Regions from separate parts of the Cupriavidus sp. GW823-FHT06D04 genome, predicted to be linked through region 2. Evidence: predicted binding sites of a transcription regulator. Region 2 holds the regulator's gene; each other region holds the start of a gene.
The links. Region 2 encodes LexA, which represses DNA repair genes until DNA is damaged. Its sites were predicted from a motif close to ACTGTATNNNNATACAGT; they were not measured.

Region 1 (9,540 bases), on a different contig from region 2:
AAACTCGGCATGCGCCAGCGCTGCCGCGACCACGCCGGGCGCGCGGTGCTGCAGTGGGGTCATTGCGTTGAACAGGTGGGTGAAGCCGCTGGCGCCGGCGTCCAGCGCGGCCACGGCGTCCTCATAGGTGCCCAGCGTGTGGCCCAGCTGCACGCGCACGCCGCGTGCGGCCAGCAGGCGGATGATGTCCAGATGCCCCGGCAGCTCGGGCGCCAGCGTCACCACCTTCAGCGGCGCGGCGCCCAGGTACTGCTCCAGTTCTTCGGGCGTGGCAGTGGCCGAGGTATCCGGCTGCGCGCCCAGCTTGCCGGGGTTGATATATGGCCCTTCCAGGTGCACGCCCAGCATGCGCGCCGCGCCGGGCGGGCGCTGCGCGCAGGCCCGGCCCAGCGCCTGCAGTGCGGGCAGCAGCACGTCGTGCGGCGAGGTCATGGTGCTGCCCAGCAGGCTGGAGGTGCCAAAGCGCACATGCGCGCGCAGGATCACTGGCACCGCGGCCTCGCCATCCATGAAGTCCTTGCCGCCGCCGCCGTGGTTGAGCAGGTCGACAAACCCCGGCAGCACGTACGGGGCATCGTTGTGCTCAGGCGAGGCGGGCACGCCCTCAATGCGCGCGATGCGTCCGTCCGGGCCGGCATGGATCTCTCCGAAGATCCAGCCGGCCGGTGTCAGGATGTTTCCTTTCATGGCAATGCTCTCCAATACATTTCAATCACCGGCCAGCCACCGTCAGAACCGGTGGATGATGCCGGCATTGCCCTGCTGGTTCGCCCCGGCGCGCGGCATGGTGTCCGGCGACGCCTCCACCGAGACGGTGGCATGCGCGAGTTGAACACCGACGCCACCGTGCCATACGGCGAGGTGCGCAAGTCATACTTTGCGCCCAGTGTGACAAGCGTGCCATGCCCGCCGCTTTTGTTCAGGGTGGCGTAGTAGACGCCGGACAGCCGCGTCAGCGCCGGCAGCAAGCGGTAGTTGGCGCCGACCCATGCCATCTGGCTGCGCGTGGCGGCGTAGGAGTTCTCTGGCGTGGCCACGGTATCGCCCGAGGACACGGTCAGGTTGTAGCCGGCAAACAGGCGCAGGTTGTTCAGCGCATAGCTGCCGCCTAGCGTGTACTGGCGCGAACTGGCGTACAGGTTGTCCATGCGGCCCTGCGCGTCGCGCAGTTCCTCGTAGATGCCGGTCAGGTTCAGGTTGCCCTGCGCGTACTTGATGGCCGCGCTCAGCTGCTTGCCGCTGTTGAAGCTGCCCGCCATGCCGTCGCTGCCGGCCTGCGCGCGCGCACTCAGCCCGCCCCACACCGGCGAGTTGTAGGTCGCGGCATTGAGGCGCGAGCCCCAGTTGCGGCCATAGACCAGGGTGGCGACCGAACTGGCCTGCAGGCCCATCGGGTCGATCGCGCCGCTCTCGTCATCGGTCAGGCTCATGGCCCGGCCCAGCAGCAGCGTGCCCCAGTCGTTGCTGGCCAGGCCCACTTGCGCGCGCCGGTTGAATAGCGGATCGTAGCGCCCGGTGCCGGAGGTGATCATGCCCTCCAAGTTGAAGACCCCGCGCAGTCCGCCGCCAAGGTCCTCGGCACCGCGCATGCCCCAGAAGCTGACGCCGTACTGGTTGCTGCCGAAGCGGAAGGTGTCCACGTCGCCGCCCGGGCGGGCGATGCCGTTGACCTAGTCGAGGCCGGCCACGGCGCGGCCGTACAAGGTGATGCCGGTGCCGGCGGACTGGGCGCAGGCGCCCCCGGCCGACGCTGCGAGCAGCGCCGTCAGGGCAATGCGTTTCACGATCAATGACTCCTGGATAGGCAGGCGGTATCCACCGGCGCGGCTGTCGTCGCGGCCGTCGTTGTTGTGGCCGATGGGGAAGGTCGACCGCAGCCGCGCACGGCTGCGGCGGCGGGGGGCAGGTGGGCGTGGCTTGCAGGGCGCGCTCGAAGGCGGCCGCGTGTCCGTCAGCCGCATGGCCGAAGGCGATGTGGGCGGTGTCATCGCCGATCCCCTGGGGATTTCACGCGTCACGGCCCGCCGCGCCCTGCAGGTGCTGGCGGAGGAAGGCGCGATCACGCGCAGCTGCGGCGCGGGCACCTTTATCGCGCCGCGCCCTGAGCCGAAGGCGGCGCGGCTGGACAACTTCAGCGAGCTGGCGCGCCGGCGCGGCATGACGCCGGCCAGCAAGCTGGTGGCGTTCGAACGCCGCCGCGCCACGACGCAGGAGGCCGCGGCGCTGGCACTGCCGGACGCCGATGAGATCGTCAGGCTGACCCGCCTGCGCAAGGCCGACGGGCAGATTTTCTGGATGGATGTGACCACGCTGGCGCTGGCCGTGCTGCCCGACGCCAGCGCCATCGGCGAATCGCTGTACGCCTACCTGGAGCGGATCGGCAAGCCGGTGCTGCGCGTCACCGAGAAGCTGCGCGCGATCGTGGCAACCGAGGAGCTGGCCGCACGACTGGGCATCGAGCCGGGCGAGCCGCTGCTGCACATCCGGCGCACCGGCTACACCCATGACGACCAGCCGGTCGAACTGACCGACGCGTACTACCTGAACGACTTCTACGAACTGACGCCGTAGCACCCCGCATGCCCGGCCACCGGCGGCTCGACCGGGGGCGGGGTCGGGTCTTCCTCTGGCGGCAACGGCAAGTCCGGGGGGATGCCCGGCGGCCCGGGCTCTTCGACCGGGGGCACGGTATGGCGCGGCTGCAGGCGCGCAACGGCGCGGGGGTTCGGCAAGGCGGGCATGCGGGGTCTCCGTGGCCGGGTTTCCTCCTCATTGAAGCAAACCCGGCCGGTGCGCGCCAGTAATGATGCAAGTCCTGCTCAGGCGTGTTGCCGGCGCACGAAGAACAGCGCCGCGCCCACCGCCATCAGCACGCTGCCAAAGAAGCGGTTCTGCCAGCGCACCGCGCGCGCATTGCGGAACAGCCCCTGCATGCGCGAAGCCAGCAGCGCATAGCCATGCATCACCACCAGGTCCACGCAGCACATGGTGGCGGCCAGGATCGCCAGCTGCAGCGCCAGCGGCCGGTTCGGATCGATGAACTGCGGCAGCACCGCGACCATGAAGATGATGCCCTTGGGGTTGGTCACATTGGTCAGCAGGCCGGTGGCAAAGCGCCGGCGCCGGCTCATCACCGCCACGCGCACGGGGGCGGCGCTGCCACCCTGGTCCGCCCCGCTCTCCATCTTCGCGCGCCATTGCTGCACGCCGAGGTAGATCAGGTACAGCGCGCCAATCGTCTTGACCACCATGAAAGCCTGCTCCGAGGCCAGCAGCAGCGCGCCCAGCCCGCCGCCCGCCACCAGCAGCACGATCACCAGCCCGGCCTGCAGACCGAAGATGGTGGTGGTGGTCCTGCGCAGCCCATATGAGAGCCCATGGCTCATCGACAGCACCGCGCCCGACCCCGGCGACACGGCGATCACCCAGCACGCAGCGAAATAAGCCAACCACACTTCCCAACGCATCCCTACTCTCCTTTGACGACAACGATGCCGGGGCCACGATCCCGCAGCCACGGCACAAACAATTTTTCCTGCGGCGCGGCGCGTCAGAACGGGTGGAAGCCGCCCAGGAACTGCTCCACCTGCTCGGCCTGGCGCGCGTCGCGCGCGGCATCGCCCGATTCCAGCACCACCGCCTGGTACGCGCGCGTACCCACGGCCACCAGGCGCGCCGTCAGCCGGCGCGGCGACTGGTCCTGCGGCGACACCCCGCTGGCCTGCACTTCCACGCCGGCAAGCGGGCGGCCCGGACGGTCGGCACTCATCATGGTGACCGGCCGCGCGCGCGGCTCGCCCGACGGCGTGCCAAGGTTGGCCAGCAGGCCGGCCTGCATCGCCGCCAGCGCCTCGCGCCGCAGGGCTTCGTCATCGGCGGGCAGCGTCACCACGCCCACGGCGAAGAGCGTGTCGTCGACGCGCGCGGCTTCCATCGTCATCGGCAGCTTGCGCCCGGCAATGGTCACGTCGCGCGCGGCGCTGGTGGGCTTGCCCGGATAGAGCGCGGCATAGGCGCCCTCGCCAGACTGGATGGTGCGCCAGTCATAGCGCGGCGAACAGGCGCACAGGGCGAATGCCAGCACGGCGGCACAGCACAGCAGCGGCCGGCGGACAGCGGCAGGAAAGCTCGGCGGAGGCGGCACAAGACGCATCGGGAATCCATGGGGGGACGGCGCGCACAGGCTGCGGGCGGCGCTGGCGGGCGCCATCGCCTGCGGGCGGAAACCGGTATTATCCCGAAAGCGGCGCGCCAGTGCTTGCCGCGCCGCTCCCACTACCCCCTGCCCCCACGTTCCTGCCATGCCTGCCGCCCGCATCGCCCGCCACGTCTTTGCCACCACCAGCCTGCGCTGGGTGGCCGCGAGCGCGTTGCTGGCAGCCGCAACCAGCATGCCCGCCGCCGCCAGCCCCGCTCATCTGCCGCCGGCCACCGACCTGGCCGCCCACGGCACCGAGGCCGCGCGCCGCGGCGAGCCGCTGGTGGTGCTGGTGTCGATGCCGGGCTGCAGCTATTGCGATGCCGTGCGCCGCAACTACCTCGGCCCGCAGGCCGCCGCCGGCGAGATTGCCGTGCGCGAACTCGACATGACCTCCGACACCCCGCTGCGCGATGCCGACGGCAGCCTGACTACCGCGCGCGCGTGGGCGCGGGCGCACCAGGTGCGGGTGGCGCCCACGGTGCTGTTCCTGGACCGCCAGGGCCGCGCCGCCGCCGGCCCGCTGCGCGGCATGCAGCCGGATTTCTACGGCGCCTACCTGGAACAGGCGCTGGACCAGGCACGCGCCGCCATCGCCACCCGGCGCTGAACGGATTGGCGCGCTTGCGGCAGATTGCCGCAGCCCGGCCCCGCGCAGCGCGCGAACGCCCGCGGCATTAGAATGTCCCAATGCTGACCCGAACCTGCCTGACCCGGATTCCATGACCACTGCTGCCCCTGCCATCAAAACCTCCCGCAAGCCCTGGCCCATCGTCGTGGCCGTGGTCGTGCTCGCGCTGCTGGGCTGGTTCGGCTACCGCGCGCTGTCGCCGGCCAATACGGCCCCGGCGGCCACCTTCACGCTGCTGTCGGGCGAGAAGGTCAGCACCGCCGACCTCAAGGGCAAGGTCTACATGATCAACTTCTGGGCCACCAGCTGCGCCACCTGCGTCAAGGAAATGCCGGACATGGTCCGCACCTATGAGCAGTTCAAGGGCAAGGGGCTGGAATTCGTCGCCGTGGCGATGAACTACGACCCGCCCATGTATGTGATGAACTACGCCAAGACGCGCGGCCTGCCGTTCAAGGTGGCCATGGATTCCGACGGCGCCGCGGCCAAGGCCTTCGGCAATGTGCAGCTGACGCCGACCACCTTCGTGGTAGACAAGGACGGTCGCATCCTGAAGCGCTATGTGGGCGAGCCCGAGTGGGATGCACTGCACAAGCTGCTGGATGGCGCGCTGGCAAAGTCCGCGTAACGCTCCCGGCGGCAACCGCAGCGAAAAGGTGCTCATTGAGCACCTTTTTTTGTTTTTAGGCACGATCGCCAGGGCAGCAGGTTGCGCGACATCCCTGTATGGATATACAGTTGGCGCCAGCCTTTTCTGAGCCTTCCCCGAGCCCCGCCTGTGACTTTGGACCTAGCCCCCGCCGCCGACCTCGCGGCCCCTGACGCCGATGACGTCCCCGCCTACCTGTCCCGGCTCAACCCGGAGCAGCGCGCCGCGGTGGAACACGGCAGCGACGCGCCGCTGCTGATCATCGCCGGCGCCGGCTCGGGCAAGACCAATACGCTGGCGCACCGGGTCGCGCACCTGGTGCTGGCCGGTGCCGATCCGCGCCGCATCCTGCTGCTGACGTTCTCGCGCCGCGCCGCGGCCGAGATGGGACGGCGCGTCGAGCGCATCGTCGACCAGGCACTCGGCACCCAGACCGGCGCGGGGCGCGCGGCGCTGCAATGGTCCGGCACCTTCCACGCCATCGGCGCGCGCCTGCTGCGCGAATACGCCGAGACCCTGGGCCTGTCGCCCGCCTTCACCATCAGCGACCGCGGCGATGCCGCCGACCTGATGCACGTGGTGCGCCACGACCTGGGGCTGTCAGAGACCGCCAGCCGCTTCCCGAAGAAGGAAACCTGCCTGTCGATCTACTCGCGCGTGGTCAACACCCAGGCGCTGCTGGAAGACGTGCTCAGGCAGCAGTTCCCGCGCTACGCGATGTGGGCCGATGCGCTGCGCACCCTGTTCGCCGGCTATGTCGAGGCCAAGCAGAAGCAGCATGTGCTGGACTATGACGACCTGCTGCTGTACTGGGCGCAGGCCATGGCCGAGCCCACCATCGCGCAGGACATGGGCACGCGCTTCGACCATGTGCTGGTCGACGAATACCAGGACACCAATGCGCTGCAGGCGTCGATCCTGCTGGCCATGCGACCGGACGGCCGCGGCCTGACCGTGGTGGGCGACGACGCGCAGTCGATCTACGCCTTCCGCGGCGCTACCGTGCGCAATATCCTGGACTTCCCGGCGCAGTTCACGCCGGCCGCGCAGCAGGTCACGCTGTCGCAGAACTACCGCTCGACGCAGCCGATCCTGCAGGCCGCCAACGCCGTGATCGGGCTGGCGGCCGAGCGCTATACCAAGGACCTGTGGTCCGAGCGCGCCTCGGCCGAAAAGCCCGGCGTGATCGTGGTCAACGATGAGGCCGACCAGGCCCGCTACGTGGTCGAGCAGGTGCTGGCGCGGCGCGAGGCCGGCCTGACGCTGATGGCGCAGGCGGTGCTGTTCCGCGCCGCCGACCACAGTGCGCAGGTGGAGATCGAGCTGGCCCGGCGCAATATCCCGTTCGTGAAGTTCGGCGGACTGAAATTCCTGGAGTCGACCCACGTCAAGGACGTGCTGGCGGTGGTGCGCTGGCTGGAAAACCCGCGCGACCGCATGGCGGGCTTCCGCACGCTGCAGCTGCTGCCCGGCATCGGCCCCAAAACCGCGGCGCGCGTGCTGGATGCGATGGCGCTGGCCACCGAGCCCTTGTTCTCGCTGGAGGAATTCGAGCCGCCGCCGGCCGCCGCGCCCGCCTGGGCCGACCTGCTGGCGCTGGCGCGCGCGCTGATGGCGCCCACCTCGCCGTGGCCGTCGGAGTTCGAGCAAGTGCTGGCTTGGTACGCGCCGCACCTGGAGCGCCTGCACGACGATGCCGCCGCGCGCCAGGCCGACCTGCAGCAGCTGGAGCGCATCGCCGCCACCTACGGCGCGCGCGAGCGCTTCCTGACCGAGCTGACGCTGGACCCGCCCAGCGCCTCCAGCGACGAATCCGGCGTGCCCTCGCGCGACGAGGACTACCTGATCCTGTCGACCATCCACTCGGCCAAGGGCCAGGAGTGGAAGGCGGTATACGTGCTCAATGCGGTCGACGGCTGCATGCCGAGCGACCTGGCGACCGGCACCACCGAAGAGATCGAGGAAGAACGGCGGCTGCTCTATGTGGCGATGACGCGGGCCAAGGACCACCTGGACATCGTGGTGCCGCAGCGCTTCTATGTGCATCAGCAGGTAGGCTTCGGCGACCGGCATGTGTATGCGTCGCGCACGCGCTTCCTGCCGAATCGCGTGATGCCCAACTTCCACAGCCGTGCCTGGCCGCCGCCGCCGATGCCGGGCGCGGCGCCGACAAGGCCGGCGCTGGCACCGGTGGACCTGGCCAGCCGGATGCGGAATATGTGGCGCTGAGCCTGTGCGCTACCCCGGCGCCAGCGCGATGTGCTTGTATACGACGAAGTCATCGATCGCGGCCACGCCGTTGAGCCCGCCCTGCCCCGACTGCTTGTAGCCGCCCTCCTCGAATTCGTCGTAGACCGACGCCCAGTTGTTGATCCACACGGTGCCCGCCTCGAGCGCGCGCGCCATGATGCGCGCCACCAGCGCATTTGTCAGCGCCGTCTGCCCCGGCATCTTGATCACCGCCGTGCAGCCCGCCGCCAGTGCCGGCGCCAGCGAGCGCACCATCAGCACCACCGGCGAATTCCACGGCGCGATGATGCCGGCCACGCCCATCGACTCGCGCAGCACCAGCGACAGCCGCCCCGGCCGCGGCTCGGCGGCGCGGCCGTATTCGGTGAGCGCGAGCCCGGCGTAGTAGCGCAGCTTGGCCGGCACCATGCCGACCTCGAAGGCCGCGCAGGCTCGTATTGGCGGCCAGTACGGCGTCCTCGGCCTCGCCCACCTCGGCCAGGATGCGCACGCAGTATTCGTGGAAGACTTGCCCCGCTTCGGTCGCCGCGGCACCGCGCCCGCGTTGCAGCATCACGGCGCCGAGCCGTTGCTCCAGCATCTGCACACGCTGGCTGATCACCGACTTGGTCGTGTCCAGCCGCCGTGCCGCCTCGGTAATGCTGCCGGCATCGACCACGGCCACGAAGGCATGCATTTCAGAGAGTTTGTTCGTGACTCGCGCCTGCCCGTCCGTGAATGCGTGGCCTGGCTGGCCTACGCCACCTTTTCCAGCAGCAATCCCTTCAGGTACTCCCCTTCCGGGAACGCGGCCAGCATCGGGTGATCCGTGCCCGCCGATAGCCGCCGCAGGATGCGCGCATCGGCGCGCGCATCGGTGACCGCGCCCGCCACGATCTTCTGGAACAGCTCCATGCTGATCGCGCCCGAGCACGAGTAGGTGAACAGCAGCCCGCCCGGGCGCAGCAGCTGCATGCCGACCAGGTTGATTTCCTTGTAGGCGCGCGCGGCGCGGTCGATATGCTGCGCCGACGGGGCGAACTTGGGCGGGTCCAGCACGATCAGGTCGAACTGGCGACCCTCGGCGCGGAATTCACGCAGGGTCTTGAACACGTCGGCATCGAGCCAGGTGGCGCGCTCGGGTTCGAAGCCGTTGAGCGTGACATTGCCCGCGGCGATCTTCAGCGCCTCGCCCGATGAATCGATCGAGGTCACCGAGGTGGCGCCGCCGCGCAGCGCCGCCAGCGAGAAGCCGCCGGTATAGCAGAAGCAGTTCAGCACCTCGCGCCCGACGGCCAGGTCGCCCACAAGCTTGCGGTTGTCGCGCTGGTCGACATAGAAGCCGGTCTTGTGGCCGTTGCGCACGTCGACGTAGTAGCGCACGCCGTGCTCGGTGACCGACAGCGCCGGATCCGGCTCGGCGCCGGCCAACACGCCGGTCACCAGCTCCAGGCCTTCGCGCTGGCGCACGGCGGCATCGGAACGCTCATAGACGTTGGGGCAGCCGGTCTCCTTGACCAGTGCCTGCACGATCGCGGTCTTCCAGTGTTCCACGCCGGCCGAATTGAACTGGCACACCAGCTGGCCCTTTTCACCATTGCCGTAGTAGTCGACGATCAGGCCGGGCAGCCGGTCGGATTCGCCGAAGATCAGCCGCACCGCGTCGCTGTCCTTCACCCATTGGCGCCGGTAGGCAATGGCCGCGGCCACGCGGCGCTTGAACAGGGCGTGGTCGACCGGCTCGTTTTCATCGAAGGTCCACGCGCGCGCGCGGATCTGCGACTCGGGGCTGTAGGCGGCCTTGGCCAGGAAGCGGCCGTCGGCGGCGCGCAC
Region 2 (9,540 bases):
GCCCCATCCGCCGGGCTGAGCTGGGGCGGAATCGCCACATGGCCGGCCCCGGTGCGGGAACTGCGCACCACGGCCACACCCGCGGCAGCGGCATCGGCCAGCGCCTCGGCCAGCACCTCATGCACCGAGCCATTGCCAGCGGCAGCCACCACCAGTCCGGCGACGCCCGCGCGGACCAGCGCATCCACAGCCACCCTGCCCGGCTGGGCGTAGCTGGCCACGATCTCCACCACCGGCCACGCCGTCGGCATCGGCCCAATCACCCAGGCCGCGCGCGGCGCGCGCGCGAAGCGCACGTAGTCATCCTGCACGAAACCCAGCGGCCCGCAGGCCGAGACAAAGGCATCGACCGCCGACGTGTGGGCCTTGGCCACATCCCGCGCAGCGTGGATCTGCTGGTTCAGCACCACCAGCACACCCTTGCCGCGCGCATCGGGATGAGCGGCCACGCGCACCGCATCCAGCAGGTTCAGCGGGCCATCGGCCGACAGCGACGTCGATGGCCGCATTGCCGCCGTCATCACCACGGGCACCGGACACGATTGCGTCAGGTGCAGCGCCATCGCGGTTTCTTCCAGTGTATCGGTGCCGTGCGTGATCACGATGCCGGCCACGTCGGGCTGCGCGGACCAGTGCTCAACCCGCGCCGCCAGCGTTTGCCAGAGCATGAAGGTCATGTCTTTGCTGTCGACCTGGGCCACCTGCTCGGCTTCGATGCGGGCCGCCGACTGCAGCGCGGGCACCGCTGCCAGCAACGACGACACCGGCACGGTCGCCGCCTGGTAGCGAGCGCTGCTGGCGGAGTTGCCGGCCGCGCCAGCGATGGTGCCGCCGGTGGCAAGTACGACGATGCGAGGCAATTGGGTCATGGAGGCGTGCAAAGAAAGTGGGAAAACAGGAATGCCGATTGTAACGGGCGCGCCCCGCCTCGCCGCGGGCCCGCGCTGGCGATCCACAAATCCATCCATGCGACACGCCCCAAAAATTCTGCTTGCGCTCAGGCCGATACTGTATAAAATCACAGCATACTGTTTAAACATACAGTGCCTGGCCAGCCGGATGCAGGATAAAGGATCGACCGATCCCTTACCCGGAATCCCCGCGGCCCCGCACGGAATGGCGATCCCATGGCGACCCTGACACCCCGGCAGCAGCAGATTTTCGATCTGATCCGCAACACGATCCGCCGCACCGGCTTTCCGCCCACGCGCGCCGAAATCGCCGCAGAATTCGGCTTCTCATCGCCCAATGCCGCAGAAGAACACCTGAGGGCGCTGGCACGCAAGGGCGTGATCGAATTGACCCCGGGCGCCTCACGCGGCATCCGCCTGAAGGTGGCACGCAGCGATTCGGAAATGCCTGACCAGTTTTCGTTGCCGATGGCCGGCGTGATGCAGCTGACGCTGCCGCTGGTGGGCCGCGTTGCTGCCGGCAGCCCGATACTCGCCGCCGAGCATATCGACCGCCAGTACCAGGTCGACGCCTCGGTCTTCGACGAACGCCCCGATTACCTGCTGCGCGTGCGCGGCCTGAGCATGCGCGATGCCGGCATCCTCGATGGCGACCTGCTGGCCGTGCGCCGCGCCAGCGAAGCCGCCAACGGCAAGATCGTGGTGGCGCGCCTGGGTGATGACGTGACCGTCAAGCGCCTGCAGCGGCGCGGTGGCCATATCGAACTGATCGCAGAAAACCCGGACTTCACCAACATCATCGTGGAGCCTGGCGAGGAGTTTTCGCTGGAAGGCATCGCCGTCGGTCTGATCCGATCTTCCGGCTTCTAGCCGGGCACCGCAGGCAGCGAGCCTGCGCGGGCCCACCCGCTTCCATTGCTTTGCAGACGCCACCCGGCTTGCCGGGTGTTGACCCCGCTTTGCCCAAAAGAGGTGCCACCATGCCGCAAATCCACCAAGTCGCCGCCCGTCGCCCGGTCAAGCCCGTGCCGTTCCGCCAGAGCAAGGGCGTACGCGTCTACCAGGGTACGCAGCGCCGCACCATGGTCGGCAGCATGGCGGCGATCTGCCGCATGCTTGAACTCGAAACCGCCGAAAAGCTGGCTGCCTGAACCCTGCGGGCGCAGCCCGCGTAGCCGTGGGCCCCGCCCTCAGCTACGCACACACGCCTTGGCTTCGGCTTCCAGCTCCTGCGGCGTCAGCTGCGGGAACCACGTATCGCTCTTGCGCAGTTCCAGAGCCGTACCATCCGGCTTCGCCGTCAGCGAAATCAGATAGGCGTATCGGTATTCACCCCCAGACGTGGTCTGGCCGATGCGGATCTCAGTCTGGTTCTTCGCCGGATAGTTGATGACCGCGGCGTCATCGCCCAGATTGTTGCGCAGGCATTTCGCAACATCGCCCATCGTTGCTGGCGTGAACAAGCGCATGGGCGCACGCGCGCGAATGTCCTTTTCAGAAGTACCGGTGGCACACCCTGCCACCATGGCTGCCATCGCTACGCCAATCACTGCCGCTCGAACAGACATACCATCCCCGGGGAATGCAAAACGGCGCCCTCGCGAGGCGCCGTTCTGGAAAATGCTTTGGGGTGGCTGATGGGACTCGAACCCACGACGACAGGAATCACAATCCTGGACTCTACCAACTGAGCTACAGCCACCGTAGAAGTCATCAGCGCGTTACGTTGCTGATCGACGAAAACCAAGATTATACAAACAGTTTTCCGGGATGGCTAGTATCCGGCACAATTTTTTTTAGATAAAAGCTCAGGTTCGGGACGGGCTCCACTTTGCCTCAAGCAGCACTGCCTGCTTGATGGCCTCGACGGTCTCGGCTTCGGTATCGAACTGCCCCAACAGGCGGCGCGACTTGCCGTTCAGCACGGCTTCCTGCAACGCCTTGCCCGCGGCTTCCGAAGTGCCGGGGTGCCAGCAGTAGCGTGCCGTCCATTTGCCGTCCTGCAGTTGCTCGGCAACCCAGACCACCCTGAAGTCTTCATAGACAACACCGAACGGCGCTTCGTTTTCCACGTTTGCTCTTTCCACGCTGCCCCCCCTGCCGGCATCGGTCCGCATGCCATGCCTTGTCTCGCCTGGGGCAAATGCGAGGGATCGTATCACGGCCGCCGACCAGGGCGCCCGGCCCGGCTGGCACCTTCGCGCATGCCGTCGATCGCTCGCGGAAATATGCTGTGCACAGCCCCTACCTCTGCAGGGTTCATGCCGCAAATGCGCGAAGCGATACTTGTGCCTGAGGGACATTGACCCCCCTCGACCTTCCCGTCAGGCGGCCCGCCCCATCGGGCCGCCTGCCTCTTTTTGGCCACCCTGCCCGCTCATTGCCGTGGCGCCAGCACCTGGCGATGGAACCTCGCGAGCGTATGCGAGCCCAATCGACGTCATCGACAAAATCGACACGTCAACGAACGCAGGGAACGGGAATGCAAATCAAGTGTAGATGGCCTGCGCGAATTCTTGCGCTGACAGTATTGGCGGCCTTGCTCGGCGGATGTGCTGGCGGCGGGGTCGACGGCAGGGAATCCAGCATCACGACATACGGCACGCTGGACGTAGGCATCAGCCATACGCGCTAGCCTGCCAGCGTGACCGATGGAACTCTTTACGAGGGCGACCGTCTAATTCCCTCGTCTGGCGCATGCAATGCGAGCGCGCAAAAAAAGAGTCCGCAGCGCGGACTCTTAAATTTAGCGATCTCAAATGCCCTGAAGGCGGTTGCACTGTAACTGTCATCCCGGCAATGCACCATACGGGTAAACGAAGAGCAACAAGCCTGGCGTAGCAGCAAGAAAGCGCCGACAAAAAAAAGCCCGCCGAAGCGGGCTAATAATCAGTTGAAGAAAGCCCTGTATTCGAGGGCAGGCACAGTGTATGGAAGTGCCCTGCCTCAGCGAATTAGGGGAATCCCTTTCCTGGCGCCGGTTTCCGGGCGATCAGGCATTGCAAGTGCGGCGCGCGGTACCCCCGCGCAGCCATGCACATTTTCACGATTTGAAGTTAGAACGCGGCCTCGGCAGTGCGCGCGCGGGCCACGCTCGCTTACGCGGCAAGTGGCTCTTGTGTCTGCGGCCGCAAGTGCGCGCGCGCCTCTTCGAACAATGCATTCACATCGGCACGCGTGCGTGCCGCATTCATGCGCTTGGCATCCGACAGCACGCGGCGCCAGCCGCGCCCGCCCGCAATTCCACGATGCAGGCCGAGCATGTGGCGCGTGACCGCACCCATATATCCACCCCGCTCCACCAGGTCGCCGATATAGCGCTGCATCGCCAGTTCGACGTCGAGCCGCGACGGCGTCGGCGCACTCGCATCGCCATAGAAGCGCGCATCCATTTCGGCCAATACATAGGGCTGATGGTATGCCTCGCGACCGATCATCACGCCATCGACGTGCTCGAGGTGGGCCGCCATCTCGTCATAGCTGACGATGCCGCCGTTGATCAGGATCTCAAGGCCCGGAAACTCCTGCTTCAGCTGGTACGCCACCTCATAGCGCAGCGGCGGAATCTCACGGTTTTCTTTCGGGCTCAGGCCCTTCAGGATCGCATTGCGCGCGTGGACGATAAACGTGCCGCAACCCGCCTCGGCCACCCGGCCGACGAAATCACGAACGAAATCGTAGTGCTCGATCTTGTCGATGCCGATGCGATGCTTGACGGTGACCGGGATGTCCACCGCTTCGCGCATCGCCTTGACGCAGTCGGCCACCAGTTGCGGCTCTGCCATCAGGCAGGCGCCGAAGGCCCCGCGCTGCACGCGCTCGGATGGGCAGCCGCAGTTCAGGTTGACTTCCGCATAGCCCCATTGCTGGCCCAGCTTGGCCGCCATGGCAAGATCGGCCGGCTCGCTGCCGCCCAACTGCAGCGCGACCGGGTGTTCGGCCGCATCGAAATCCAGATGGCGCGGGACGTCGCCATGCAGCAGCGCGCCGGTGGTCACCATCTCGGTGTACAGCCAGGTGTGGCGGCTGAGCTGGCGGTGGAACATGCGGCAGTGGCGGTCGGTCCAGTCCATCATCGGGGCTACAGATATTCTGCGAGCCCTTATATTTCCTTGTTTCCCGCCTGTAGCCTCAGTTTCCGGGGTGCCGTGAGTGCGTTCCATTTCCTGCCGATTCCGCCTATTTCGTCCAATTTTTCCGTCCCAAGCGCTACGATTTAGCACCATCTCAACTTTTGTAGCGCCGAGAATATGGGGACGATCACGCAGCGCGTGCGAAAGGACGGAAGTATAGGGTACACCGCGCAGGTTCGCCTGAGCCAAGGCAGCGCCGTCGTGTTCAACATGGCGCACCTGAGCCCGGTCTTCTCTATCGCCCAGCCGGCATGGGGGTACCCGCTCAACGAGCAAGCCATGGCGGATGCATGCAAGGTGCTCGGCAAGCTTGGAGGCATCAGTCGGTCGAAACGACAATAAGCCACGCAGGGATAGCCACCCTGAAGAAAATGACCGATGGCGATTCCGGTCAGCGCGCTATACTGTATATCCATACAGTACTCATCCATGCCCCCGCCATGTCGCCCGAACCTGCAAACTGCCCCATCTGCGGCGCTGCCGCTGAGCGCACTCGCGCCCCATCTCATGGCTACCTCTACCATTGCCCGAGCTGTGGCGCCTTTCTCATCACCAACAGCGCACTAGTCCGTAGGAAGGACATTCCGAGTTCCACCCGGGAAAATGTCCGGCTGTTGCGGGCTTATGGCCACCAGCCGCGGATCGAGGTTTCTCGGGACGGCGTGCGCGTCGTCGCCGGTCGGAGCTGAGCATGGGCAACAGCAAACGCGCGGCAGGCTGCCATCTTCCGGCCACACCCCCCAAGCCGTTCCCCGCTCCCGGCGCAAACGGCATCCTCGGTCGAGTTCAGGGGCACTACATTGCCGCTGGCCTGCAGACGCTGCCTCGTGCCACGCACGACGGGCCCAGCCACCATGAGGTCCTGGTCGAGGCTGGGCACCTCGGCACCGTCCGGCTTTTCATCGAGAAGGAGCTGGCCCGCCACAACCGACACAGCCACTACTACTGGTCGGCCTATCGGGCTGAGCCAGCTGAAGAGCAACAGCACGGCTAGGCCAACTACCCCCGGGAAACCCGCTCGCAAGCACGCTTCCGCAATCCGGGTAGCGGTGGCGTACTCGGCCAGTGCATTGTTGATGCGAGGGGCGTTGTCCAGTGCTCCACAACTTCCGGTGGTGCCGCCGGATTTGACTCAAATGGAGTAGCAGCGTGTGAAGCTGGCTGCCGGCCCGGTAGCGGCACTATGTGCAGCATGCCAAAGAGTTAGTTGGGCTCAGCCCATCAGGCTTACTCGTTCATCCGACAGAGCTCAGGATGCCTGACGGCCGACCGCGATCACGCTCGGGCGTCCTTTAGTGTCGTCGATGCGTGGAAGGATGCCCGAAGCAATGCTCTGCCTAACCGCGGCTTTCAGCTCAGCAACATCCCAACGCCCCTGTTCGATGGCGCCCAGCGCATCGCCAGCGACTGCGAATCGCCCGCCACAGGCAGCGCAACGGTAAATGCGGCTGCCATGCAGGGGATCTTGTCGGTCGAGCCAGCGTCGCGCCAACGCGGTGCATAGCAAGCAAGGTACGGCTTCGGTTGTACTCACAGCCTAACCTTGGTCGATTGCCCAACCCGCCTGAATGCCGGCCCAGCGTGTTGCAACCGATTTTCGGCTAGGGCGCGCATTATGGAATGCATGCCTCATCGCCCTACTCGGGTGGCCAGCGCAAAAAATGCGAAGACCGCCGGCATGCACTTGGCCAGTACCCCAAAGGCGATCAACTCCCTAAATAATGGCACCCGCAGCAGCCATGGGACCCATAGTTCAGGGGTCAGCATTAGGGACAGCAAGACATAAGTGGTCAATCCTGAGGCATATGGGCGCATGACCGTGTCCTCGTAGTCGCAGTAGTGTCGACTTAAGTTTCAATTGAGAAACATCCCTTTGGAGGGTAGAACTGTTCGCAAGACAACAGAACCAACCGGCGCAGCCGGGGGGCAGCGCCCCCCTAATTAGAGGGATGTCCAGAATGAGGGATAGCGTCATGCTGACGGAAGCGCGCGGATGCGACTCACGCGCTTCCACTTTCCGCCCTCGCCAACCCTGGCCGAGGGCTTTTCTTTGGTCGAACGGCACCTGATACCCGCCCCCGTTCGCCGCGCGGAGACTGGCCGCATCCCACCTGGAGATTAGGCGACGGGGGGGGCGGTGCCGCCGGAGAGATTCAAGCGGCCCGGTCAACGTTGGCATCTTTGCCTACGACTCTTCGAATAATTTGGTCGGGCAAACAATGACTAGCAGCAGTACCACAAATGCACGGAACCGGGGCGGATGCGCACGCCTTCGTAACCTGGCACGCCCACGGGAGTTACAGGCTACCGCGTCGAGGTTCGCAGCGCCCCGCCCCGGCAGTATCAGCGCGGCGCAGTCCGCTCGATCCAGCCTGCAAACGTCGTCAGAAATTTGCCGAGAAAGCCCTTGGTCGATTCATTGGCGATCGCGCCCTGCTCGTCAAGCAGCTTGTCGACGCCGCTGATATACGCCTCAGGCTGCTGCAGCATCGGGACATTGAGGAACACCATCGACTGGCGCAGGTGCTGGTTGGCACCGAAGCCACCGATAGCGCCGGGCGAAGCGCTGATGACGGCGCCAGGCTTGCCGTCCCAAACGCTGCTGCCGTAGGGCCGCGAGCCCACGTCGATGGCGTTCTTCAGCGGCGCGGGCACGGAGCGGTTGTATTCCGGGGTCACGAACAACACGGCGTCGGCGCGGCGGACGCGGTCGCGGAACGTGGTCCAGGCCTGGGTAGGTTTGTCGTCCAGGTCCTGGTTGTACAACTGCAGCTCGCCGATCTCGACAATCTCCAGCCTGAGCTGCGGCGGCGCCAGCGCGATCAGCGCCTTGGCCAGCTTACGGTTGTATGACTCCTTGCGCAGGCTTCCCACCAGTACAACGACATCACGAGGATTGCTCATTGCGACTCCTTTGACTGTGCGAACGGAATGACGCGGACGGCGCACGCGACCAGGGTTGGCCTGGCCCTGTGCGCCGGTCCAGCCGCAACTCTACCCGAGTCGGCGCCGGCGTGTCCTGCGCAGGAATCGTCAGGCAGCGATGCCCAGCGACGCCAGCGGATGCTCCCCGGCGCGCCACGGGCTTTCGAAGAACGACAGCACCTTCTCTCGGCCGACATCATCAAGCCGGGCGTGTTGCCAGTGCGGCTTGTGATCCTTGTCGACGGCGAGCGCGCGGATACCCTCGACACCATCGCCCTTACGGAACACGTAGTACATCATGTCCAGTTCCATGCGCAGCTCGTCTTCGAGCGACATGCTGCGCGCACGGCGGATCTGCTCCAGCGTCACGCACAGCATCAGCGGCGAGCGGCTGCGCAGCATGGCGGCGGTTTGCGCGGCCCAGTCACCCGCGGCGTCGCTGACGGCGGCAAGGATGTCCGGCATGGTGTTGCCCGCGAACAGGCTGTCGATCTGCGCCGACAACCCGCCCAGCGTGCTTTGCGCCGGCACGCAGTCATCGCGGTGCGCAGCGGTAAAGCCTTCGATGTGCGCCAGCACGGCGTCGCCGCTGGCAAACTGCTGTGTGCGCAGCGAATCGACCAGTTCGGCCAGCCGGTTGCCCGGCAGATAGGCGTCGGCCAGCCCGGCGTAGAGCGCGTCGGCGGCATGGATCACGGTGCCGGTCAGCCCCAGGTACTCGCCGATGCGGCCCGGCGTGCGCGCCAGGAACCAGCCGCCGCCCACATCCGGGAACAGTCCGATATTGGTTTCCGGCATCGCCATCTTGGTGCGATCGGTGACCAGGCGCAGCCGCGCCCCTTGCGAGATACCCATGCCGCCGCCCATCACCACGCCGTCCATCAGTGCGATATAGGGCTTGGCGTAGCGGTGGATCAGAAAGTTCAGCGCGTATTCCTCGACAAAGAACTGATCGAGCAGCGGATCGCCTTCGTGCACAGCCTTGTGGAAATAGCGGATATCGCCACCGGCGCAGAAGGCCTTGCCGCCGGCACCGGCGACCACCACTGCCACCACCTCGGGCGCGGCGGCCCAGGTCTGCAGCGCCTGGGTGATGGCGCGGATCATGTCGAGCGACAGGGCGTTGAGCGCCTGCGGGCGGTTCAGCGTCAGGTATCCGATGCCACCGCGTACCTCTGTCGTGACGAATTCAGTCATGTCGTACTCCTCCAATGCAACTCGCGATTTTACGCCAGTCGCATTGGCAAGCGCACCCCTGCGGGCAGCTTGCGGCGCATGCGCCCTGCACCATCAGGCCAGCCGGAACGTCGCCACCAGCGAGGTCAGGCGCTGCGCCTGGTCTTCGAGCGCCGCCGCCGCCGCTGCCGCCTGCTCCACCAGCGCCGCATTCTGCTGCGTCATGCTGTCCATCTGCGACACTGCAACGTTGACCTGCTCGATGCCATTGGACTGCTCGTCCGAGGCAGCGCTGATATCGCCGATGATGGCGCTGACGCGCTGCACCGCATCGACGATGTCCTGCATCGCCCGGCCGGCGTCATCGACCAGCCCCGAGCCTTCACGCACATTGG
Region 3 (9,540 bases), on a different contig from region 2:
TCTTCTGCTTCGAGTTGGGCGATGGTGTCGAACAGGCGCCAGTCGAAGGCTTGCCCTGCCGCGCGGATCGCGGGCTGCAGGATCAGCAGCATCGCCACCATTGCTACTGCTGCGACGAGCAGACCGACCGGTCGCTGCATTGGATCCGAGTCGCGCCGCCCGCCTCGTGCGAGCCACGCTGCGACCAGTGCATAGACCGCAGCCAGGCCAACATGCAGCACGCCGGTGCGCGAACCGGACAGCACGACGCCGCTTTCCAGCAAGGCCACCGCGGCGAGCCACATCGGGAAACGCAAGCGGCCACGCGAGGCCAGCCACACTGACGCCACCAACGCTAGGCCTTCAACGGTGGCCTGGTGGTTGGGTTGGTTCAGGTTGCCCCAGAGGCGGCGGTTGGCGTCGTAGAAGTAGGTGGAGACTAGACCGAAGGCGCGGGGTTCAAGGTGGAACAGTTGTACCCACTGCGTCACGACACCAAGCAGGCCAGCGATGAGGAAAGCCGTAGCGAGGGTGTCAGCAATGTCACGATTGGACGCTGGCAATGCGCGGCAGTACCCCCAGGATGCACGCGTCACCATCGCGCCAAGGAGCAGCGTGAGAACAGTGACGAGGCTGCTGCCGGTGATATCAGAGTTGCCGGTGACGCTGAGTACAAGGCTGACAGCGACCAGCCAGACAAACAGCAGCGATATCCACGGCATCGACACGGAACGCGATGCAGTTGGCTGTCGGACTGCATGGATCGCGATGACGGCGGTGGCGCAGAGTGCGGCTGTCCATTCGCCGTAAAAGGTGGCTAGCGGCAGGGTGTGCCGGGAAACTAGCAGCGGAAAGGCAATCGTTAGGACAACGGCTATCGCCGGAATGACAGTCCTGGACGGCAGCATGAGAACGCCTTGTTGGAGAAAAGGCGCATGATAGCTTGGACGAAGGGGATAGAAAAAGGCGCCCGAAGGCGCCCTTCCCCCCAAAGATTCTCAACCAGATTAGACGCCGGTCTTGGATTTGGTACAAGCCGCTGCACCGCCTGCGCCGGCTGCGTTTGCAACAACAAAAGCAACAGAAGTTGCCGAGGGCGTCGGCGTGACCGTTACAACACAGTTTCCTGCGGCAGCCGTACCCGTGAGGGTGATCACGCCGGCGGCATAAGTCACTGTGGCATTCGTGGGAGTAGGAACGCCCGCCGTGTAGCCGCCACCATTGGCGCTGGGCAGGCCCGTTGCGGTAACGTCATTGCAAGGCGCTGCAATTGCCGTCTGAGCGTTGTTTTGAACGCATTCCGCGATCGCCTGTTTCAGGGGAGCAATAGAAGTGATGTTGTCCGACCAACGCGAGCGCGTCACGTAATCCTGATACTGCGGAATCGCAATCGCCGCCAAAATACCAATGATCGCCACCACGATCATCAGTTCGATCAGCGTAAAGCCCTTCTGGACACGACGGCCCAGTTTCTTCAGTTGTTGTACCCGTTGCATGATTTGACCCCTCGAAGAGATTTTAGTTGAGCGTTGCACGTCTTCGGTTTCGTGACGCGGGGACTATTGAGCAGTAAGCGTGCCAGCGGCATCCCCCATCCGCAGGGGGTAAAAAAACGACAAATTTCGTCACCCGTCAGGGGGATGCTTGCCGGATGCGCCAAAATTTGTCACTTGCGCCCCCCTACCACCGCGCCCAACCGACAAAATGTGCGATCACTCACATGAGTTAGTTGGCCAAGGCACCGACGACCGCCTTGCCGGCGCGCCAACGAAAAAGGGCGGCCAGTTGGCCGCCCTTCTCGCCTGGGCGGAACCTCGTCAGGCGGTCTGTGCCGACCGGCGGCTCAGCAGCTTGCCCATAAGCACCACCAGGATCGCGCCGGCGGCGCCGAATACCAGGTGGGCGTGCGGCACGTGGACTTCGAACCAGGCGGCGTCGACCGGGTCGCTGACCAGCATCTCACCCGCCAGGTAGCCGAGCAGCGCGGCGCCCAGCACGATGATGACCGGGAAGCGCTCCATGACCTTGAGCAGCAGCGTGCTGCCAAACACGATCAGCGGGATCGACAGGCCCAGACCGATGATCAGCAGCATCAGCTGGCTGCCTTCGGGGCCCTTCTGCGCAGCGGCGGCCACGGCCACCACGTTGTCGAGCGACATCACCAGGTCGGCGATCAGGATGGTGCGGATGGCGGCCCAGATATTGTCCTTGCCATCGTGCCCTTCCTCGTCGTCATCGCCGGTCAGCAGCTGCACGCCGATGTAGACCAGCAGCACGGCGCCGACGATCTTCAGGTACGGCAGGCTCAGCAGCTTGACCGCGGCCACGGTCAGCACCACGCGCATGATGATGGCGGCGGCGCTGCCCCAGAAGATGGCCTTCTTCTGCTGGGCGGGCGGCAGGTTGCGCGAGGCGAGCGCGATCACCACCGCGTTGTCGCCGGACAGGACGATATTGGTCAGGATGATCGATCCCAACGCAATCCAGAAAGTGGTGGAAGACAGCAGTTCCACGGGGAGGCTCCTCGAGTTCTATCTATAGGTCCGACCCGTCATATGACGGCAATTCGGATGTCTGAAAACACAGACATGACTGTTTAACGCACGAACCTTACGATTCGGTTTCAATTCCGGCTGGTGCCGCTTGGGAGATACCCTAGTAAGTGTCCCACCAGAATGACATTGCCCCCGCACGCGGCGGGGGCAATGTCTTATCATTTCCGCGCAGGCGGAAACGACGTACTGAACATCGTCAGCAAATTACAGCATCGCCTTCAGCAGGCGGCCCATCTCCGACGGGTTCTTGGTCACCTTGATGCCGCAGGCTTCCATGATTTCCAGCTTGGCCTGGGCGGTATCGGCACCGCCCGAGATCAGCGCGCCGGCGTGGCCCATGCGCTTGCCCGGAGGCGCGGTCACGCCAGCGATGAAGCCAACCACCGGCTTCTTCATGTTTTCCTTGATCCAGTAAGCCGCGTTGGCCTCGTCCGGACCGCCGATCTCACCGATCATGACCACGGCGTCCGTTTCCGGATCGTCGTTGAACATCTTCATCACGTCGATGTGCTTCAGGCCGTTGATGGGGTCGCCACCAATGCCGACAGCCGACGACTGGCCCAGGCCCAGCGCGGTCAGCTGGCCCACGGCTTCGTACGTCAGCGTGCCCGAGCGCGACACCACGCCGATGCGGCCCTTCTTGTGGATGTGGCCCGGCATGATGCCGATCTTGATTTCGTCCGGCGTGATCAGGCCCGGGCAGTTCGGTCCCAGCAGCAGGGTCTTCTTCTTCTCGCGGCGCATGCGGTCCTTGACTTCCATCATGTCGCGCACGGGGATGCCTTCGGTAATGCAGACCACCAGGTCCAGGTCGGCGTCAACAGCTTCCCAGATCGCGGCAGCGGCGCCTGCGGGCGGCACGTAGATGACCGACACGGTGGCGCCGGTCTGGGCCTTGGCGTCCTTGACGCTGGCGTAGATGGGAATGCCTTCGAAGTCTTCACCGGCCTTCTTCGGGTTCACGCCCGCGACGAAGCAGTTCTTGCCGTTGGCGTAGTCGCGGCAGCCACGGGTGTGGAACTGGCCGGTCTTGCCGGTGATGCCCTGGGTGATGACCTTGGTGTCTTTGTTGATCAGAATCGACATGCTGTAATCCTTTGCTTGGCTACGAGCGGCGCGCGCGAGGGCGCATCAAAGCGCCTGCGCACCGCCCGCGTTCGCGTATGGTTGCGTTCGTGCGACGGCTTACTTGCCAGCGGCAGCGGCCACCACCTTCTGGGCGGCTTCTTCCATCGTGTCGGCCGAGATGATGGGCAGGCCCGAGTCGGCCAGCATCTTCTTGCCGAGGTCTTCGTTGGTGCCCTTCATGCGCACGACCAGCGGCACCGTCAGGTGCACGGCCTTGGAAGCGGAGATCACGCCTTCGGCGATCACGTCGCAACGCATGATGCCGCCGAAGATGTTGACCAGGATGGCCTCCACGTTCGGGTTGCTCAGCATCAGCTTGAAGGCTTCGGTCACCTTCTCGGTGGTGGCACCGCCGCCCACGTCGAGGAAGTTGGCCGGCTCGCCGCCGAACAGCTTGATGGTGTCCATGGTGGCCATGGCCAGGCCGGCGCCGTTCACCAGGCAGCCGATGTTGCCGTCCAGCGAGATGTAGGCCAGGTCGAACTTCGAGGCTTCGATTTCGTTGGCGTCTTCTTCATCCAGGTCGCGGTAGGCAACGATTTCCGGGTGACGGAACAGCGCGTTCGAGTCGAAGTTGAACTTGGCGTCCAGCGCGATGACCTTGCCGTCGCCGGTCAGGATCAGCGGGTTGATTTCAGCCAGCGAAGCGTCGGTTTCATAGAACGCCTTGTACAGGCCTTGCAGGGCCTGGCGGGCTTGCGCCACGCTCGCGTCGGGCACGCCGATCTTGCGGGCGATGTCGTCGGCTTCAGCGTCGGTCAGGCCGACCGACGGCTCGATGATCAGGGTGTGGATCTTTTCCGGGCTGTGGGCAGCGACTTCTTCGATGTCCATGCCGCCTTCGCTCGAGGCCATCAGCGCGACCTTCTGCGAAACACGGTCCACCACCAGCGAAACGTACAGTTCCTTCTTGATGTCGGCGCCTTCTTCGATCAACAGGCGGTTGACCTTCTTGCCTTCCGGGCCGGTCTGGTGCGTGACCAGCTGCATGCCCAGGATGTTCGAGGCGTAGGTCTTGACGTCGTCGATGCTCTTGGCAACCTTCACGCCGCCGCCCTTGCCGCGGCCACCCGCATGAATCTGGGCCTTGACGACCCACACCGGGCCGCCGAGCGTTTCTGCGGCCTTCAGGGCCTCGTCAACCGAGAACGCGGGGATGCCGCGCGGAACCGGCACATTGTATTTGCGCAGGATTTCCTTGCCTTGATACTCATGGATATTCATGCGTGTTTCCTTTCGGGTAGGCGTAAAAGGTAGAAGGGAAGAATCTGAAAGAAGACGAACTCTCTCGTCAGGCTGGCCAATCCTGAGAATCAGCCGGAGGTGCCGGTCGGCCGCTCGGCCGGGACAGCGTCGTTGCCATCATTGCCGCGGTCGCCATTGGCCGCGGGCGGCGCCTGAGGCGCAGTCGCGACGGCAGGTGCTGCCTCGGCCCGTACCTTGGGCGTCGGCTGGTGACCATACCAGCGCGGGTAAAACTGACGAACCACCTCGCCATCGAAACGCAGGGCGTGGCAGCCGTTCAACTGATAGGGCGGCTCCGGATTCGGGTCGTCCTCGCCGTTGTCGCGGATATTGATGACTTCACCGGCAAAGGCCTGGATCGCCGTGCTGGGCAGCACGCCCGCGGCCTCGGTCAGGTGCGAGCAGCCGTGCATGCCGCCCAGGCGCTCACGCACGGCCTTGCGAAAGCCCTTGCGCAGGTTCAGGCCGATCAGCTTGCGGTAAGCCGGGCCGATCGTGTCGCAATGGGACGGGTACGGCACCCAGTCCGAGCAGGCCTCGGCATCCAGCACCGTCATTTCCTCATTGATCGTGACGCGCAGCCACAGGTCGTGCAGGGGCTGGCCTACCGGCCGGACGCGGTCGCCGGCCAGTTCGATGTCGCGAGGTTTGGTGTCGGTCAGGCGCACCTCGATATCCCACAAGCCGTCCTCTCTCTGGTACGCCTCGGCCGTAATGGCGCGACGGTGACGCTGGGAGCGGTTGACGGGCTGGGACAGAGGCATGGCCAGGCTGGAAATACGGGGGACTGGGGAACGGCGGTGCCGGAGCACCGAATAACCCGGGGAGTTTAACATGCCGCGCCACGTTGACCGGGAACATCCTTGCGCAGCAACTGTCGCGGCGCGATTGTCGGCCGACCATGGCACCCGGCATGACACAGCGGCTTGGCGCAACGCACCAGCAAACACGGGCTCAGCGATGGCAACAAAATCGTCTGCAGTCCAATCGGGAGATGACGCAATGCAGCGAATTTACCCTGATGGCAGTGCAGGTACTCCGGGTGAAAAATGGCGCTTGCGCCATACGCCGGTACTTAACCCTCGTCGCCATAGTCTTCGTCCGCACCCTGGATGATCTTGCTGACGACCGAACGCGAGAACCCGCGCGCCACCATGAAGCGGATCTGCTTGGCCCGCGCCTCGGGTGTGTCGGGCGGAGTGCCGAAGCGCTTGCGCCAGACCTCACGGGCGCGCTCCACTTCCGTGGCGCGCAGCCGCTCTTGTAGATCACCCAGCTGCTCGCTGCCGAGCTTGTGGGTCTTGGCCTCCTGCATCACGCGCGCGGTGCCGTAGCGGGCGCCGCGGCGGTGCACCAGGCTGTCGGCAAAGCGCTGGTTCGACAGCCAGTTCTCGCGCTCCAGCGCGTCCAGCAACTGCTCCAGCTGCTCGGCCGACTCGGCATGCGGCGCCAGCTTGCGCGCCAGTTCGGCACGGCTGTGCTCGCGGCGCGACAGGTAGCCGACGGCGCGGGCCTTCAGCGAGAGCGGGGGACGGGTTGCCATGGGTTACCGAATTCTGTGGATGGGGACCCGCGCCAAGCAAAAAGGCCGGGGCATCGGCGATGCCCCGGCCTTCCGGATGGCGCAATGGCCGCTGGCGCGGTCAGTCTTCGACCGCTACCGGCGTGGCAGCCGCCGTGGGGTTCATGGCCACCACGCCCAGCGCCGCGCGCACCTTGTTTTCGATCTCGTCGGCAATGTCCGGGTTCTCGCGCAGGTATTCGCGCGCGTTGTCCTTCCCCTGGCCGATCTTGTCGCCGTTGTAGCTGTACCAGGCGCCGGACTTCTCGACGATCTTGGCGTCCACGCCCAGGTCGATGATCTCGCCCTGGCGCGAGATGCCCTGGCCATAGAGGATGTCGAAGAAGGCTTCGCGGAACGGCGGCGACACCTTGTTCTTGACCACCTTGACCTTGGTCTCGTTGCCGATCACGTCGTCGCCCTTCTTGATCGAGCCGATGCGGCGGATATCCAGTCGCACCGAGGCGTAGAACTTCAGCGCGTTGCCACCAGTGGTGGTTTCCGGCGAGCCGAACATCACGCCGATCTTCATGCGGATCTGGTTGATGAAGATCACCAGGCAGTTGGTGCGCTTGATGGTGCCGGTCAGCTTGCGCAGCGCCTGGCTCATCAGGCGGGCCTGCAGGCCCGGCAGCGAGTCGCCCATTTCGCCTTCGATTTCGGCCTTGGGCACCAGCGCCGCCACCGAGTCGATCACGATCAGGTCGATCGAGCCCGAGCGCACCAGCGCGTCGGTGATTTCCAGCGCCTGCTCACCGGTGTCCGGCTGCGAGATCAGCAGGTCGCCGACATTGACGCCCAGCTTGTTGGCGTAGCTGACGTCCAGCGCGTGCTCGGCGTCGATAAAGGCGCAGGTGCCGCCCAGCTTCTGCATCTCGGCCACGACCTGCAGCGTCAGCGTGGTCTTGCCCGACGATTCCGGACCATAGATCTCGACCACGCGGCCGCGCGGCAGGCCGCCGACGCCAAGCGCGATGTCCAGGCCGAGCGAACCGGTGGATACCACCTGGATGTCCTTCTCGACCTCGCCGTCGCCCAGGCGCATGATCGAGCCCTTGCCGAACTGCTTCTCGATCTGGGAGAGCGCGGCGGCAAGCGCCTTCTGCTTCTCGGCGCTCACGCCGGCACCTGCCTTCTTGTCGTCCATGGTCGTCCTTGAATCAATGGTGTATAAATAGGCCGCATGTGGCGCGGCACCGGCATTTTCCGGCGCCAGCGCCGGCCCGGCTGTCTGCGCGGCCGCTCTCCAGGGGGTCTCCCCGGGCAGCCCCAGCGGAACGTGCGGGTACTGTATAAAAAAACAGTATGCTTGGCAAGCCCCATCGCGCCCCATTCCGCCGGCGCCGGCTATGCCGGCCAGGGTGGAGACAACCATGCGCATTCTGATCGCCGAAGATGACGACGTGCTGGCCGACGGCCTGACGCGCTCGCTACGCCACTCGGGCTATGCCGTCGACCACGTCACCAATGGCCTGGAAGCCGATTCCGCGCTGTCGACCCAGACCTTCGACCTGCTGATCCTGGACCTGGGCCTGCCGCGCATGTCCGGGCTGGAAGTGCTCAAGCGCCTGCGCGCGCGCGGCGCCATGCTGCCGGTGCTGATCCTGACCGCCGCCGACAGCGTCGACGAGCGCGTCAAGGGCCTGGACCTTGGGGCCGACGACTATATGGCCAAGCCCTTTGCCCTGTCCGAACTGGAAGCGCGCGTACGCGCGCTGGTGCGGCGCGGCGCCGGCGGCGGCGCCACGCTGATGCGGCACGGGCCGCTGGCCTACGACCAGGTCGGGCGCATCGCCTATATCAACGACCAGATGCTCGACCTGTCCGCGCGCGAGATCGGGTTGCTGGAGATCCTGCTGACACGCAGCGGCCGCCTGGTATCGAAAGAGCAGTTGGTGGACCACCTGTGCGAGTGGGGCGAGGAAGTCAGCAACAACGCCATCGAGGTCTACGTGCACCGACTGCGCAAGAAGATCGAAGTCGGCGGCATCCGCATCGCCACTGTACGCGGGCTTGGCTACTGCCTGGAGAAATTCCAGCCGGCGGTGGCCACGCACCACTGATCCCCACCCGACGCAACCGCAGGCCAAGCGACCGACCTGAGCGCAAACCGCCGAGATGAGCCTGCTGCGACTGCCTTGGCGGCGCGCGCCCCGCGCCGCGCCACCCCCTCCTTCCACCGCCCCGGCCCCGGACGCCGCCGACCAGGACCTGGCCGACGCACTGCCGCACCTGGAGGAAAGCACCGCGCATCCGTCGCCGCGCTCATTGTTCGGCGAGATCCTCGACTGGATGCTGGCGCCGCTGCTGCTGCTCTGGCCGATGAGCATCGCGGTGACCTACCTGGTGGCCAAGTCGATCGCCAACGGGCCCTTCGACCGCGCGCTGGAGGCCAGCGCCATCGTGCTGTCGCAGCAGGTGCGCGAGGTCAACGGGCGCATCACGCTGCAGCTGCCGCTGTCGGCGCGCGAGATCCTGCGCGCCGACGAGACCGACAACATCTATTACCAGGTGGTCGGCAAGCGCGGCGAGTATATCGCCGGCGACCACGACCTGCCGCTGCCGTCCGAGGAAGACCAGGGCCATGCGGGCCTGGTGTCCCTGCGCGATGACCACGTGGCCGGCAACGACGTGCGCGTGGCCTACACCTATATCGACCTGAAGCAGGTCAGCGGCACCCAGCCGGTGCTGGTGCAGGTGGCCGAGACCCTGGACAAGCGCGCGCGCCTGGCCAACGAAATCATCAAGGGCGTGATCCTGCCGCAGTTCGTGATCCTGCCGCTGGCGGTGGTGCTGGTGTGGTTCGGGCTGTCGCGCGGGCTGGCGCCGCTGACCGCGATCCAGCAGCGCATCCGCGCGCGCAACCCCGGCGATACCAGCCCGATCGACGAACGCGCCGCACCGCAGGAAATCACGCCGCTGGTGGGTTCGTTCAACGACCTGCTGGCGCGCCTGGACCAGTCGGTGCAGACCCAGAAGCGCTTTATCGCCGATGCCGCGCACCAGATGAAGACACCACTGGCGGGCCTGCGCATGCAGGCCGAGCTGGCGCAGCGCGAGCAGTCGCCGGAA

Region 1: the regulator LexA is predicted to act here: its motif matches at 5,551-5,568, upstream of AC1Q7H_RS03865 (ATP-dependent helicase).
Region 3: the regulator LexA is predicted to act here: its motif matches at 7,756-7,773, upstream of recA (recombinase RecA).

Annotation. Positions count from the first base shown of each region.
Region 1 is NZ_JBXAHL010000002.1:44,369-53,908, reverse strand. It holds gene nagA (N-acetylglucosamine-6-phosphate deacetylase) at 1-687, opposite strand, end outside; gene AC1Q7H_RS03900 (porin) at 684-1,640, opposite strand; gene AC1Q7H_RS03895 (GntR family transcriptional regulator) at 1,945-2,571, shown strand; gene AC1Q7H_RS03890 (hypothetical protein) at 2,553-2,741, opposite strand; gene AC1Q7H_RS03885 (LysE family transporter) at 2,820-3,467, opposite strand; gene AC1Q7H_RS03880 (hypothetical protein) at 3,551-4,153, opposite strand; gene AC1Q7H_RS03875 (SoxW family protein) at 4,302-4,808, shown strand; gene AC1Q7H_RS03870 (TlpA disulfide reductase family protein) at 4,921-5,457, shown strand; gene AC1Q7H_RS03865 (ATP-dependent helicase) at 5,608-7,707, shown strand; gene AC1Q7H_RS03860 (aldehyde dehydrogenase family protein) at 7,717-8,136, opposite strand; partial or broken gene AC1Q7H_RS03855 (helix-turn-helix domain-containing protein) at 8,297-8,404, opposite strand; gene AC1Q7H_RS03850 (class I SAM-dependent rRNA methyltransferase) at 8,464-9,540, opposite strand, start outside.
Region 2 is NZ_JBXAHL010000009.1:70,140-79,679, forward strand. It holds gene AC1Q7H_RS14125 (asparaginase) at 1-869, opposite strand, end outside; gene lexA (transcriptional repressor LexA) at 1,128-1,781, shown strand; gene AC1Q7H_RS14135 (hypothetical protein) at 1,892-2,062, shown strand; gene AC1Q7H_RS14140 (hypothetical protein) at 2,102-2,479, opposite strand; tRNA gene AC1Q7H_RS14145 (tRNA-His) at 2,538-2,613, opposite strand; gene AC1Q7H_RS14150 (hypothetical protein) at 2,720-3,028, opposite strand; gene dusA (tRNA dihydrouridine(20/20a) synthase DusA) at 4,010-5,074, opposite strand; gene AC1Q7H_RS14160 (hypothetical protein) at 5,736-6,038, shown strand; gene AC1Q7H_RS14165 (NADPH-dependent FMN reductase) at 7,388-7,948, opposite strand; gene AC1Q7H_RS14170 (enoyl-CoA hydratase/isomerase family protein) at 8,078-9,166, opposite strand; gene AC1Q7H_RS14175 (methyl-accepting chemotaxis protein) at 9,260-9,540, opposite strand, start outside.
Region 3 is NZ_JBXAHL010000002.1:291,423-300,962, reverse strand. It holds gene AC1Q7H_RS05105 (PglL family O-oligosaccharyltransferase) at 1-887, opposite strand, end outside; gene AC1Q7H_RS05100 (pilin) at 987-1,475, opposite strand; gene AC1Q7H_RS05095 (TerC family protein) at 1,797-2,492, opposite strand; gene sucD (succinate--CoA ligase subunit alpha) at 2,739-3,620, opposite strand; gene sucC (ADP-forming succinate--CoA ligase subunit beta) at 3,720-4,886, opposite strand; gene AC1Q7H_RS05080 (DUF2889 domain-containing protein) at 4,976-5,671, opposite strand; gene recX (recombination regulator RecX) at 5,983-6,450, opposite strand; gene recA (recombinase RecA) at 6,551-7,615, opposite strand; gene AC1Q7H_RS05065 (response regulator) at 7,842-8,531, shown strand; gene AC1Q7H_RS05060 (sensor histidine kinase) at 8,587-9,540, shown strand, end outside.